Regions from separate parts of the Massilia sp. 2TAF26 genome, predicted to be linked through region 2. Evidence: predicted binding sites of a transcription regulator. Region 2 holds the regulator's gene; the other holds the start of a gene.
What was found. Region 2 encodes FliA, which starts transcription of late flagellar genes. Its sites were predicted from a motif close to CTAAAGTTTNNNNNNNNNNNGCCGNTA; they were not measured.

Region 1: AB4Z32_RS20070 (flagellar protein FliT) is a predicted target of FliA. The motif match lies at 4,387-4,413, and genes of this name have one in related genera.

What each region holds. Positions count from the first base shown of each region.
Region 1 is NZ_JBFRFV010000022.1:3,999-10,423, forward strand. Features, by position in the region: gene fumC (class II fumarate hydratase) at 66-1,460, opposite strand; gene AB4Z32_RS20055 (type IV pilus assembly protein FimV) at 1,557-2,753, shown strand; gene AB4Z32_RS20060 (winged helix-turn-helix transcriptional regulator) at 3,136-3,528, shown strand; gene aac(6') (aminoglycoside 6'-N-acetyltransferase) at 3,537-4,010, opposite strand; gene AB4Z32_RS20070 (flagellar protein FliT) at 4,055-4,336, opposite strand; gene AB4Z32_RS20075 (M1 family metallopeptidase) at 4,659-6,425, shown strand, end outside.
Region 2 is NZ_JBFRFV010000011.1:1,135-7,559, forward strand. Features, by position in the region: gene flhF (flagellar biosynthesis protein FlhF) at 1-778, shown strand, start outside; gene AB4Z32_RS13345 (MinD/ParA family ATP-binding protein) at 771-1,640, shown strand; gene AB4Z32_RS13350 (RNA polymerase sigma factor FliA) at 1,661-2,389, shown strand; gene AB4Z32_RS13355 (flagellar motor protein) at 2,380-3,123, shown strand; gene motD (flagellar motor protein MotD) at 3,137-3,880, shown strand; gene AB4Z32_RS13365 (hypothetical protein) at 3,950-4,438, shown strand; gene AB4Z32_RS13370 (EAL domain-containing protein) at 5,101-6,425, shown strand, end outside.

The DNA of each region.
Region 1 (6,425 bases), on a different contig from region 2:
TCCTCGGTTAAAAATCGGCGTCGTACTGTTGAGGCCGACAAAGACCTCGGTAATGCTTGTCCGCCTCAGCCCGGATGCGGCCGCGTCATCTCGATCGGCACGATCCACTGATCGAACTGCGCCTCGTCGACGAAGCCGGACTGTAGCGCCGCCTGGCGCAGGGTCAGGCCTTCGTGCTGGGCGGTCTTGGCGATCTGCGCGGCGCGATCATACCCGATATGCGGGGCCAGGGCGGTCACCAGCATCAGCGATTGCTCCATCAGCTCGCCGATGCGCTTGCGGTTCGGCTCGATGCCCTGGGCGCAATGCTCGTCGAAGGAACGCATGCCGTCGGCCAGCAGGCGTGCGCTCTGCAGGAAGTTATGGGCGATCATCGGCTTGAACACGTTCAGCTCGAAATTGCCCTGCGAGCCGCCGATGGTGAGGGCGACGTCGTTGCCGAACACTTGGCAGCACAGCATCGTCATCGCCTCGCACTGGGTCGGATTGACCTTGCCCGGCATGATCGAACTGCCCGGCTCGTTCTCGGGAATCGTGATCTCGCCCAGGCCGGAGCGCGGGCCGGACGCCATCCAGCGCACGTCGTTGGCGATCTTCATCAGGGCCGTCGCCAGCGTCTTGAAGGCGCCGTGCGCGAGCACCATCGCGTCGTGGCCGGCCAGGGCCATGAACTTGTTCGGTGCGCTCTTGAATTGCAGACCGGTACGCGAAGAAATTTCAGCCGCGATGCGGTTCGCGAATTCCGGATGCGCGTTCAGCCCGGTGCCGACCGCGGTGCCGCCGGCCGCCAGCTGCAGCAGGCCGGGCAGGGTGTTCTTGATCGCGTGCTCGGCAAATTCCAGCTGGGCGACGTAGCCGGAGAATTCCTGGCCCAGGGTCAGCGGGGTCGCGTCCTGCAGGTGGGTGCGGCCGATCTTGACGATGTCGGCGAAGTCGCGCGCCTTCACTTCGAGCGTGCCGCGCAGCCTGAACAGTGCCGGCAGCACGTCCTTGGCGACGGCGATGGCGGCGGCGACGTGCATCGCGGTCGGGAACATGTCGTTCGAGGACTGGCCCATGTTCACATGGTCGTTCGGATGCAGCAATCTGGCTTCGCCGCGTTCGCCGCCCATCAGTTCGGAGGCGCGGTTGGCCAGCACCTCGTTCATGTTCATATTGCTCTGCGTGCCGGAACCGGTCTGCCAGACGGACAGCGGGAATTCGCCCGGGTGGCGGCCTTCGAGCACCTCGTCGGCGGCGCGCATGATGGCATCGGCTTTGTCCGGCGGCAGTTTGCCGAGCGAGCGGTTGACGGCGGCGGCGGCGCGCTTGACCTGGGCCAGCGCGGCGACCAGCTCCGGCGCCATCTTTTCCGTCGAAATATGGAAGTGGTGCAGAGAGCGCTGGGTCTGCGCGCCCCACAGTTGACCACCGGGCACCTCGATCGGCCCGAAGCTGTCCTTTTCGATCCTGTTTTCCATAGACATGTCCTGACTTTTTGTTAGTAGGGAAGCACGGTTAAAGAGTGTACCGCAACGGCCGTTAATGACGCTGAGGCTTCACTTTTTTTCACGTCCATGCGCCACTGCTCCCGCCGTCTCCTGACCACGCTTGTCCTGCTGTCCGCCCTCGGTTCCGCCCGCGCGGCCGAACTGGGCGAGGCTCGCGTGTCGTCCCACATCGGGCAGCCGCTGGTGGCCGATATCGAGTTGACCATGATCGACGATCCGTCGGCGGCCGTGTCCGTGCGCCTGGCCAGTCCCGAGGTCTACAACGGCGCCGGCATCGCCATGCCGCCGGTGCTGGCGAGCGCCACTATGTCGGTGATGCGGCGCAACGGCCGCCAGTTCCTGCACGTGACGACCTTGCGCCAGGTCGACAGCGAGCACCTGCACCTCTACCTGGAGCTGGTCGACAAGGGGCAGAGGACGGTGCGTCTTGCCACCTTGTGGCTGACACCGGATCCGAATCCGGCGCCCGCACCCGCACCGGGGCCGGTCCCCGTTCCGGCCCCGGTCCCGGCTGCGGTGACGCATACGGAACCGGCGCCGAAGGCCGCGCCGGTGGCGGTTTCCCTGCCTCCGCGCAAAGCCGTCACCGTGCGCAAGCCCGAGCCGGCCGCCGATGCAGAACCGAAAGCATCTGCGCCGAAGCCATTGCCGCTGCCCAGCCACGCGCGCCAGGCCGCCGCGCCGGCCATCTGCGCGCAGCAAGCCGAGCAGGCCAGCGTCTGCGCCGCCCTCGACGGCAAGAACGCCGAACTGAAAAAACAGATCGGTGTGCTGGAAGGCAAAGTGAAATCCTTGCAGGCGAGCCTGGGCGCGACGCCGCCTGCCGCACCGAAGCCGGCGCCGGCATCGACGCCGGCGTCCGCACCGATACCGAAGCCCGCGCCGACACCGGCGCCCGCCGCCGCATCCGCCGCCGCATCTGCCCCCGCGCCCGCCCCGGTACTCGAGCTCGCGCAAAAACCGGCCGGTCCCAAGCCGATCAGCGCGATCAAGCCCCTGGTGCCGCGCAAGCCCAAGACCCCGCCGCCCGAACCGGAATCCGGTCTGCCGTGGAGCTGGATCGGCGGCGCGGCGGCGCTGCTGCTGGCGTCGGGCGCCGCTTTGCTGCTGCGCCGGCGTAAGCGGACGGTACGCAATGTCAACATCCCGGCCGCACCGCGCCTGATCGAACGGCTGCGCCAGCGCATCGGCGCGCGCAGTGCGCCGGCGGCGAAGGCGGCGCCGGAACCGGCGCCGGAAGCGGTCGAGCCGACTTTCGAATAGGCGCACACAAACTCGTCTACACAAGCTCGAAATTTGCGTTATACTGGCTCGCATGTGATCTTCTTGACCACAAAAACGGCTCAGGATCTGGCGCAGCCACCACCGATAGCGTGGCGCGGAAACCAGATGATCGTTGAAGAAACGCCTGTACCCGGAAGCGGTTTGCCTGTCTACAGTGGCAGGTGAACGCCGGATGCAACCGGCAAGAGGCGACGCCAGGAGATACCTGGTGCTCGCACTCCCCAATTCCTGAAAACCCGCTCGGATCTTCCGCAGCGGGTTTTTTCTTGCCCTCATTTTCTTGCCTGCACATGCCTGCGCGCAAGGCGACGGCTGAGTTTCCCCGCTTGGCTTAGGATGTCATGGTTGGCAAGGAGACTCCATGAACGATGCATCCCCGGACCCCGCCCTGCGCGGCGATATATTTTCCGAACATTGTCCTTCGCGCGACATACTCAAGCACGTGACCAGCCGCTGGGGCGTCCTGCTGCTGGTGGCGCTGGGCGACGGCGCCCAGCGTTTCGGCGAGCTGCGCCGCAGGGTCGGCGGCATCAGCGAGAAGATGCTGGCCCAGACCCTGGTATGGCTGGAACAGGACGGCTTCGTCCAGCGCATCGTCCACACGGCGGCCGCGCCGCGCGTCGAATATCGCTTGACGCCGCTGGGGGAAGAGATCAGCGGCAAGCTGGGTGAGCTGGCCGAATGGATCGAGGGGAATATTGCGGGAATCCTGGCGGCGCAGGGTAGGGCGGCCGCGACGGCGCAAGGGGCCTGAGACCGGGATCAGGAAGAGGGCAGGGGTTTGCGGAAGTACACCACCCGCTCGGTTTCCTCGAAGCCCAGCGCGGCGTGCATGGCATGGCTGACCACGTTGTCCAGTGGCGCATCCGATGCGAGTTCGCGGCATCCCCGTTCCCTGGCCCATGCGGCCACGGCGGCAACCAGCAGTCTGCCGACGCCCTGGCGGCGGTACGCCGGCGCCACGTAAATACCTTCGAGAAAAGCCACCGGCGAGCTATCCGTCCCGTTGACATAGTCCGTGCGCAGCGAGGCTTCGACGAAACCGGCGGCCTGGCCGTCCGCTCCGCAAGCCAGAAACTGGGCGTATTTGTCCGGAAGATCGAGGGCGGACTGCATCTCGGCCAGGTGCTCGTCCCTGGGGCAGTCCGGCCACAGCGCCTGCCGGAAGTCCAGCCAGCCGTCCTGTCCGGTGGCGCTGCAGGGAAGGATGGAAAAAAACCCCTGAGACGTCGCCATCGCAGGGGTTGTGCTTTTTTCCGGAAATGCCGGCCAGGCAGGATTCAGTGAGCGCTCATGGCCCGCTCGAGCTGTCCATGCCAGGGCTCGGTCACGTCGCGCACAGCGCGGTCGTTGGCCATGATCTGCTTGAGCAGGTCGATCTTGCGCAGGCGCTGGGCGCCTTCGAGTGCCGGAACGCCCGACTTGGTGGCGCTTGCCTGCAGGGCGCACTGGGTTTCCAGGCGGGCCAGGCCGTCGAAGTCGCCGTCGCGGGCCGCTGCCGCCATGCGGCCGCTGAGGGCGGCGATGTTTTCGTACATGGCGAGGACTTCGTTGGACGTCATGGTGCACCAAAAGCAATTTTTCCGGCCGGATTGCCGGGTATCTAAGACCTTAACGGCTCCGCTTTAGGGAACTTTAGGGTTTTCGAAAGATTTTTTTAAAAATTTTTCGACATCAAGATCATGCCCGTTTCCGGCAGACTGTGGCGCACGAAGGAAAGGGGCAGAATGCGACCTGCTCCCCGGATCGTGCAATCCAGCGCGGCTTTTTGCAGTCTGTCGCAATCCTGTCATCCTTGCCATTTCTCTTGCCTATAGTGCAGGGTGGATCGGTGCGCCACAGCAGCGCCGACGATAACAAGATGAGAGAGAGGGAGAAAAGTCCATGAGACGATTCCAGGCGTTCGGCGCTACCGCGCTGGCCATTGCCGCCATTGGTGCCCATGCTGAGGCACCATTTTCTTTTGATAAGACACCGGGCAAGCTGCCCAAGGATGTCGTTCCGGTCGAATACATCGCCCACCTGGCGCCGGACATCGAGGCCAATACCTTCAGCGGCACCGAAGGCATCGAGATCGACGTCCTCAAACCGACCTCGACCATCATGCTGAACGCCGCCGCCCTGGAGATCGAGAGCGCGGCCCTGTCGGGCAAGGGCATGAAGCAGCTCAAGCTGACGCCGGTGCTGGACGACAAGCAGGAAACCCTCAGCTTCACCCTTCCGCATGAACTCGCGCCGGGGCGCTACCGCCTGGACCTGGCCTTCCGCGGCAAGATCAATCGGGAAGGGCGCGGCCTGTTCTATGTGAATTACCAGGCCGGCAAGGCCGACAAGAAGCTGATCGCCACCACGATGGAGCCGACCGACGCCCGGCGCATGCTGCCGACCTGGGACGAGCCCGCCTTTCGCGCGAAATTCCGCCTGTCGGTCGACCTGCCGGCGGGCCTGAAGGCCTATTCGAATACCCCGGTCGACAAGCAGGCCAAGCTTGCCGGCGGCAAGCAGCGCATCAGCTTCAAGCCGACCCCGAAGATGCCGAGCTACCTGGTGGTGCTGGCGGCCGGCGAGTTCGAGCGCATCAGTGCCAGGCAGGACGGGGTCGAGATCGGCGTCGTCACCACCGAGGGCAAGAAGGACAAGGGCGCATTCGCGCTGAGCGCCAGCCGCGACCTGCTTCACTTCTATAACAATTACTTCGGCGTGCCGTATCCGCTGGCCAAGCTCGACCAGATTGCGATCCCGAACGGTTTCAATGGCGCGATGGAGAATTGGGGCGGCATCGTCTACAACGAGAACACCCTGCTGTACGACCCGAAGACCAGCCCCGAGAGCGTCAAGCAGGGCACATTCTCGGTCAACGCCCACGAGATGGCCCACCAGTGGTTCGGCAACCTGGTGACCATGGCCTGGTGGGACAATCTGTGGCTGAACGAGGGCTTCGCCTCCTGGATGGCGTCCAAGGCCACCGAGCATTTCCACCCTGAGTGGCGGCCCTACCTGGCCAACATCGGCGACCGCGAGCGCGTCATGAACCTCGACTCGCGCAAGACCACCCATCCGATCCAGACCCCGGTCGAGACCGAAGCCCAGGCCGCCGACGCCTTCGACGACATCACCTACGAGAAGGGCCAGGCCTTCCTGCGCATGCTCGAGGCGTATCTCGGCGAAGACGCCTTCCGCAAGGGCATCCGCGCCTACATGGCGAAGCACCAGTACTCGAACACGACGTCAAGCGACCTGTGGGCGGCGCTGGAGCAGGCGTCCGGCAAGCCGGTCGGCAAGCTGGCCTCGGACTGGACCACCCAGCCGGGCTTCCCGCTCATCAAGGTCGAGCAGGTCTGCGAGGACGGCAAGCGCAAGGTGAGCCTCAGCCAGCAGCAGTTCCGCCTCGACGAGCCGGCCACCGAAAACCGGCTGTGGAACGTGCCCGTGCAGGTCGGTACCGTGAACGGCAAGGCCATGTATACCCTGCTGTCCGGCGCCAGCACCCGCCTGATGCTGCCGGGCTGCGAAGGCGCGCTGGTGGTGGATCCGCACAGCGTCGGCTACTTCCGCATCCAGTACGACCGTCCCAGCTTCGACGCCCTGGCCGGCCAGGCCGCGCACCTGCCGGACGCCACCCGCCTGAAGCTCCTGAACGACACCTGGACC
Region 2 (6,425 bases):
GGATGCCGCCGAATCGCTCCGCTGGATCAAGACCGTCCTGGCGCGCAACATCACCACCATGAGCGACGAAGACGCCATCCTCGACCGCGGCGGCGTGTTCGCCCTGGTCGGCCCGACCGGCGTCGGCAAGACCACCACCACCGCCAAGCTGGCGGCGCGCTGCGTGATGCGCCACGGCGCGGAAAAGCTGGCCCTGATCACCACCGACGCCTACCGTATCGGCGGCCACGAGCAGCTGCGCATCTACGGCAAGATCCTCGGCGTGATGGTGCACTCGGTGAAGGACGAGGCCGACCTGCGGATCGCCCTGAAAGAGCTTCGCAACAAGCATACCGTGCTGATCGATACCATCGGCATGTCGCAGCGCGACCAGATGGTGACCGAACAGGTGGCCATGCTGACGGAGAGCGGCGCCAACGTGCAGCGCCTGCTGTGCCTGAACGCGACCTCGACCAACGAGACCCTGAACGAAGTGGTGCGCGCCTACCAGGGCAGCGGCCTGGCCGGCTGCATCATGACCAAGCTGGACGAAGCCGCTTCGATCGGCGGTGTACTGGACGTGATGATCCGCCAGAAGCTGAACCTGTATTACGTGTCGACCGGCCAGCGCGTGCCGGAAGACCTGCACCTGGCCGACCGCGCCATGCTGGTCGACCGCGCCTTCCGCAACAAGAAGGAGGCCGCGGCCCAGTTTTCCGACGCCGACCTGCCGCTGATGATGGCCGGCCTCGGCAACCTGAACAGCGACCGTTCGCTGCGCGAGGTGTATGTTGGCTAGTTTCGACTTCGACCAGGCCGAAGGCCTGCGGCGGATGCTGGCCGGCCCCAAGCCGCGCATCGTGACCTTCCTTTCGGCGACCCCGCAGGACGACAAGGGCGCCATGCTGATCAACCTCGGCGCCTCGCTGGCGCAGAGCGGCAACGACGTGCTGATCGTCGACGCCTGCGAGCGCGACTACGGCGTGGCCCGGCGCCTGGGCGTGGACCGCGGTCCCGGCCTGCTGCAGGTGGCGCGCCAGGAGTGTGCGCTGAACCAGGTGATCCATCCGGCGCCGCAGGGCTTTTCGGTGGTGACGATGAATAGCGTCGTTCCCGCGGAGGCGGGAACCCAAGTTCCTGTGAGTGGCCGGGGACGCCAGCAAACTTGGCCCCCCGCCTACGCGGGGGCGACGGAGGATGCGCGCCGCCTGGCGAAAACCTTCGACGTGCTGGTCAAGCAGGCGGCCGGCAGCATCGTCATCGTCGACGGCGAATTCAGCGAGGAGGGCGGCTTTCCGGTGCCGATCATGGCCTCGTCGGAGATCGTGGTCCAGGTCTCGACCGGCGCGACATCCATCACGAATGCCTATGCCTTGATCAAGCGCCTGTCCCAGCATCTGGGCCGCCGTCCCTTCGGTATCCTTGTCACCGGCGCTACCGAAGCCGAGGCGAAGGTGGTATACGATAATATGTCATCAGCGGCAACACGTTACCTGGCGGTAACACTCAATTCGATGGGTTCCGTACCCGCCGACGAGTACCTGCACCGCGCCGCACGCCTCGGGCGGGCCGTGGTCGACGCTTTCCCGCTGGCGGGCGCTTCGGTGGCATTCCGCCGCCTGGCCGGCCGTTTTGCGACAGGCATGAGCCACGCGGCATAAGAGAATACGAATAAGCAAAAATGTACACGGTTAAAGGGAAAGCGGACAAGAATCACTTGCTGACGGAGCATATGCCGTTGGTGAAGCGTCTCGCCCACCAGATGAAGGCGAAGCTGCCGCCGTCCGTCGAAGTCGATGACCTGGTACAGGCAGGCATGATCGGCCTGCTCGATGCGATCGGCCGCTACGAAGAGAACCACGGCGCCCAGTTCGAGACCTATGCGGTACTGCGGATCCGCGGCGCCATGCTCGACGAACTGCGCAGCAGCGACTGGATGCCGCGCTCGACCCGCCAGAACATGCGCAAGGTGGAGCAGGCGATGGCCGCGCTGCAGCAGCAGCTCGGCCGTCCGCCCAGCGAATCCGAAGTGGCGAAATCGCTCAAGCTGCCGCTGGCCGACTACCAGGAGATGCTGGGCGATTCCGGCGGCCACCAGCTGCTCTATTACGAAGACTTCCACAGCGGCGAAGGCGACGAGGGCAGCGACAGCTTCCTCGACCGCTATGCCGTCGACGAGGACGACCCGCTGCGCGCGCTGATGGAAACCGACTTCCGCCAGGCCGTGATCGACGCCATCGACGCCTTGCCGCCGCGCGAAAAACTGCTGATGGGCCTGTATTACGAGGAAGAGCTGAACCTCAAGGAGATCGGTGCGGTGATGGGCGTGTCGGAGTCGCGCGTCTCGCAGCTGCACAGCCAGGCCGTGGCCCGCCTGCGCGCCTACCTGCGGGAGCGCGCGTGGACATAGCCAGCCTGCTCGGGCTGCTGCTGGCGATCGCCGGCATCATCGTCGGCCACACTCTCGACGGCGGCAAGTTCTCCTCGCTGGTGCAGCCGGCCGCGTTCGCGATCGTGGTGGTCGGTACCTTCGGCGCCGTCCTGCTACAGACCAGGAAATCCGCCTTCATCCGCGGCCTGCGCATGCTGCGCTGGGTGTTCGCGCCGCCGCCCGACCGCCGCCAGCACCTGGCGCGCGAAATCCACCTGTGGAGCCTGTCGGCGCGCCGCGACGGCCTGCTGTCGCTGGAACAGTACATGGCGAAGGCCGATCCCTTCATCCAGAAGGGCCTGCGCCTGGTGATCGACGGCATCCATCCGGACAAGCTGCGCAGCCTGCTGGAAACCGAGATTAACAGCTACGAGATGCGCGAGCGCCAGGCCGCCCGCATCTGGGAGGCGGCGGCCGGCTATGCGCCGACGGTCGGCATCCTGGGCGCCGTGCTGGGCCTGATCCACGTGATGGAAAACCTGAGCGACCCCTCGCGCCTGGGCGCCGGCATCGCGGTCGCCTTCGTCTCCACGGTGTACGGCGTGGGCTTGGCCAACCTGCTGTTCCATCCGGTGGGAAATAAACTCAAAGGGATCGTCGCCGAGCGCGTGCTGCAGTACGAGATCCTGACCGACGTGTTCCACGACCTCGCCACCGGCGACACCACCCGCGTGCTCGAAGAACGCATCGCCTGCCTGATGGCGCAGCACTGATCGGGCCGGGCACATGGCGCGCCGCAAACCCTTCGTCGAAGACAGCGAGAACCACGAGCGCTGGCTGATCTCCTACGCCGATTTCATCACCCTGTTGTTCGCCTTCTTCGTCGTGATGTACGCGGTCTCGGTGGTCAACGTCGGCAAGTACAAGGTGCTGTCGGACGCCCTCGGCGACGCCTTTGGCGGGCGCGGCGCCGCCACGAAAATCAATCCCTCGGTCGAAACCGACCCCTTGCCGCTGCCGCTGGCGAACATCATCGCGCACAAGCGTGCGGAGGCGGCCAAACGCGAGCGCGAGCGCCTCGACCTGCTGGCGCGCAAGCTCGACAGCGTGCTGGCGCCGCTGGTCAACAGCGGCAAGGTGCGCGTCACCCGCAACGCCCGCGGCATCACCATCGAGATCAACGCCAGCGTGCTGTTCGACGAGGGCGACGCCGGCCTCACTGGCAATGCGCGTGAAACCCTCGCCACCGTGGCCGGCCTGCTGAAGGACGACCCGCATGCGATCGAGGTCGAGGGCCACACCGACACCACCCCGATCGCCAACGCGGCCTTCCCCTCGAACTGGGAGCTGTCGGCGGTGCGCGCCACGACCGTGGTGCGGCTGTTCATCGAGAACGGGGTGGCGGAGCGCCGCCTGGCGGCGATCGGGCGCGGCGCCAACCAGCCGATCGCGCCCAACGACGATCCCGTCGGGCGCGCGCGCAACCGGCGCGTGGCCGTCACCATCCTGGCCGGGACCGGCACGGAGTAATCCACCCTGCGCACGCTTGGCATTTCAGCCATGCCGGAGCACAATCGTTCAACCCGACAGGAGATGTCGATGCGCAGACGAACGATGCTGTGCGCCGCGCTGTGGCTCATGACGGCCACCGCCGCGCGCGCCGATGGAGGAGAACTGATGAATGTGCATGCGAGCCTGAGCGTCGACGCCAGGCATGACAAGGTGCTGGTGACGTTCAGGATCGAGAACCGCGGCGAGCGCAGGGTCGGCCTGCCGCGCGAGATCGCGGCGGATACCGAACTGGCGCGTCGCCTGTTCGACCTGCGCGAGCATCCCGGCGAGGCGCCGGTGCCGTACACGGGCCGCATGGTCAAGCGCGGCCCCTTGACCCTGGACGACTACGTCGAGCTGGCGCCGCACTCGGCCCACGCGCACACCATCGACATCACCCATGCCTACGCCTTCCGGCCCGGCACGCACACCTATGTGATCCGTTACGAGGGCAGCGCGCTGGCGGACGTGCGCCAGCTCGACTCCGCGGCCGATATCAAGACCGACGCGGTCATGTTCAGCCATACCCAGAAATAGGATGCCCAGGTAGCGCACCGGCAGGCCGTCGCGCGTGACCTCGAACAGCGGGGCCTCGATGGCGCCGAACGGCGTTTGCCACTTCAGCAGGTATTGGGTGGCCGCGGTCGCGTTGGTGACGCTGACGTCGACCACCACGTTGTCGCTCTTCGCCAGGTTCTGGCGTTCCGGCGCGACCCGGATCGTGACGTCGGCGGCCGCCGTCGCGGCGCCGGACGCGGCCAGCAGGCCCGTTGCCAGCGCCGCCCCGATGATCGTTTTCCAGTCCATGTTTCCTCCCTCTGCTTGTCCAAAAAACGGTTGTAGCAAGCCGGACGCCCGGGAATATTGCCGTGCCGCAAGAAACCACACGATGAGTGAGGCTTTAGCGCAACGGATTGATTGTTTGTCACAGATTAGGTTTCTTGGTGCAGTGCACGATTGTTAGAATGTAATGATGCTGGAAGAACATATGAGTTTCACGACAGAAATTCCCGCGTCCTGACCGCTCTTGCGCTGCCCAAACAACGCGCGTAACTGACCCACGAGATGCGTCCCACAGCACCCCCGAACCACCGCGCTTGCGCCTGCCGCGGTGGCTGCCGCATTAGCGCGCCCGATGGGCGCAACCATCGTCGGGCGCATTCATCGAACATGGGTTTATGAGCGGATCAGACAATTCAGTGGCAGCGATCGCAAGCGAGATCGGACTGGACGAGCGCGAGATCGCGGCGCGCAAGCGCTTCCTCGAACTGGGCGGGGAAGACGAGGCCCTGCTGCGCGAAGTGCACGCCCTCACCGGCGCCGACGGCGCCTCCTTTTCCGAAGCCTTCTACAACCACCTGCTGGAGTTCGGCGAACTGCGCGCGCTGCTGAAGGACGATGCCGTCATGGCGCGCCTGCACGACACCCTGAGCGTGTATTTCCACAGCCTGACCGCCGGCGACTACGGCCCGGACTACGTGCACGACCGCCTGCGCGTCGGCGTGGTACACCAGAGCATCGGCCTCGAGCCGAAGTGGTATATCGGCGCCTACCGCAAATACCTGGCCGAGATGATTCCGCTGCTGTGGGAGCGCTTGAAAGGCGATCCGGCGCGCTTCGGCGCCGCCTACAAGGCGGTGTTGAAGGTGGTTGCCTTCGATATCGGCCTGGCCCTGGACACCTACGGCCACGCCGGCCAGCGCAGCGTCCTGCAGTACAAGAACTACCTGGAGCAGGTCATCGACGGCATGCCGGCCGGCCTGCTGGTGGTCGACGCCGGACTCCGCGTCCGCTCGATCAACGCCACCATGAGCGCCATGCTCGGCGTTCCCGAGGACGTGCTCGGCGCCCACCCCGAACTCGAAGCCTTGATTCCGGCGCCGGAACTGGGCGAGCGGGTGACGGCCGCGCTGCGCACCAGCGCGCCGCAGGATGCGGTGGTGGTGCCGGTGTACGGCCACGCGGACGGCGTGCGCTGGTTCGAGTTCAACATCCGCCGCACCCGCCAGGCCGGCGACGAGCTGCTGCTCCTGATCGGCCAGGACGTCACCTTCCGCCGCCAGGCCAGGCTGCGCCTGCAGGAGAGCGAGGAGTTCTTTCGACTGACCTTCAGCCAGGCCGCGGTCGGCATCGCGCTGCTGTCGCGCGAAGGGCGCTTCCTGCGCGTGAACCGCAGGCTGTCGGGTATCGTCGGCTATACCGAGATCGAACTGCTGCAGCGCTTCTTCCACCAGATCACCCATCCGGACGAGCTGGATGAGGACAAATCCCTGGTGGCGCGCCTGGTGGCAGGAGAAGTCCGCGACTTCCAGCGCGAGACGCGCTACCTGTGCAAGGACGGGCGCGAGGTCTGGGTGGCGCTGAGCGCCTCGACCATGCGCGAAGCCGCCTCCGGCCAGCTGCGCCTGATCGTCGCGGTCGAGGATATCTCGCGCCGCAAGCAGGCCGAGGAAGCGCTGCTGCGCATGGCCAGCCACGACGCCCTGACCGGACTGCCGAACCGGCTATTGCTGCAGGACCGCCT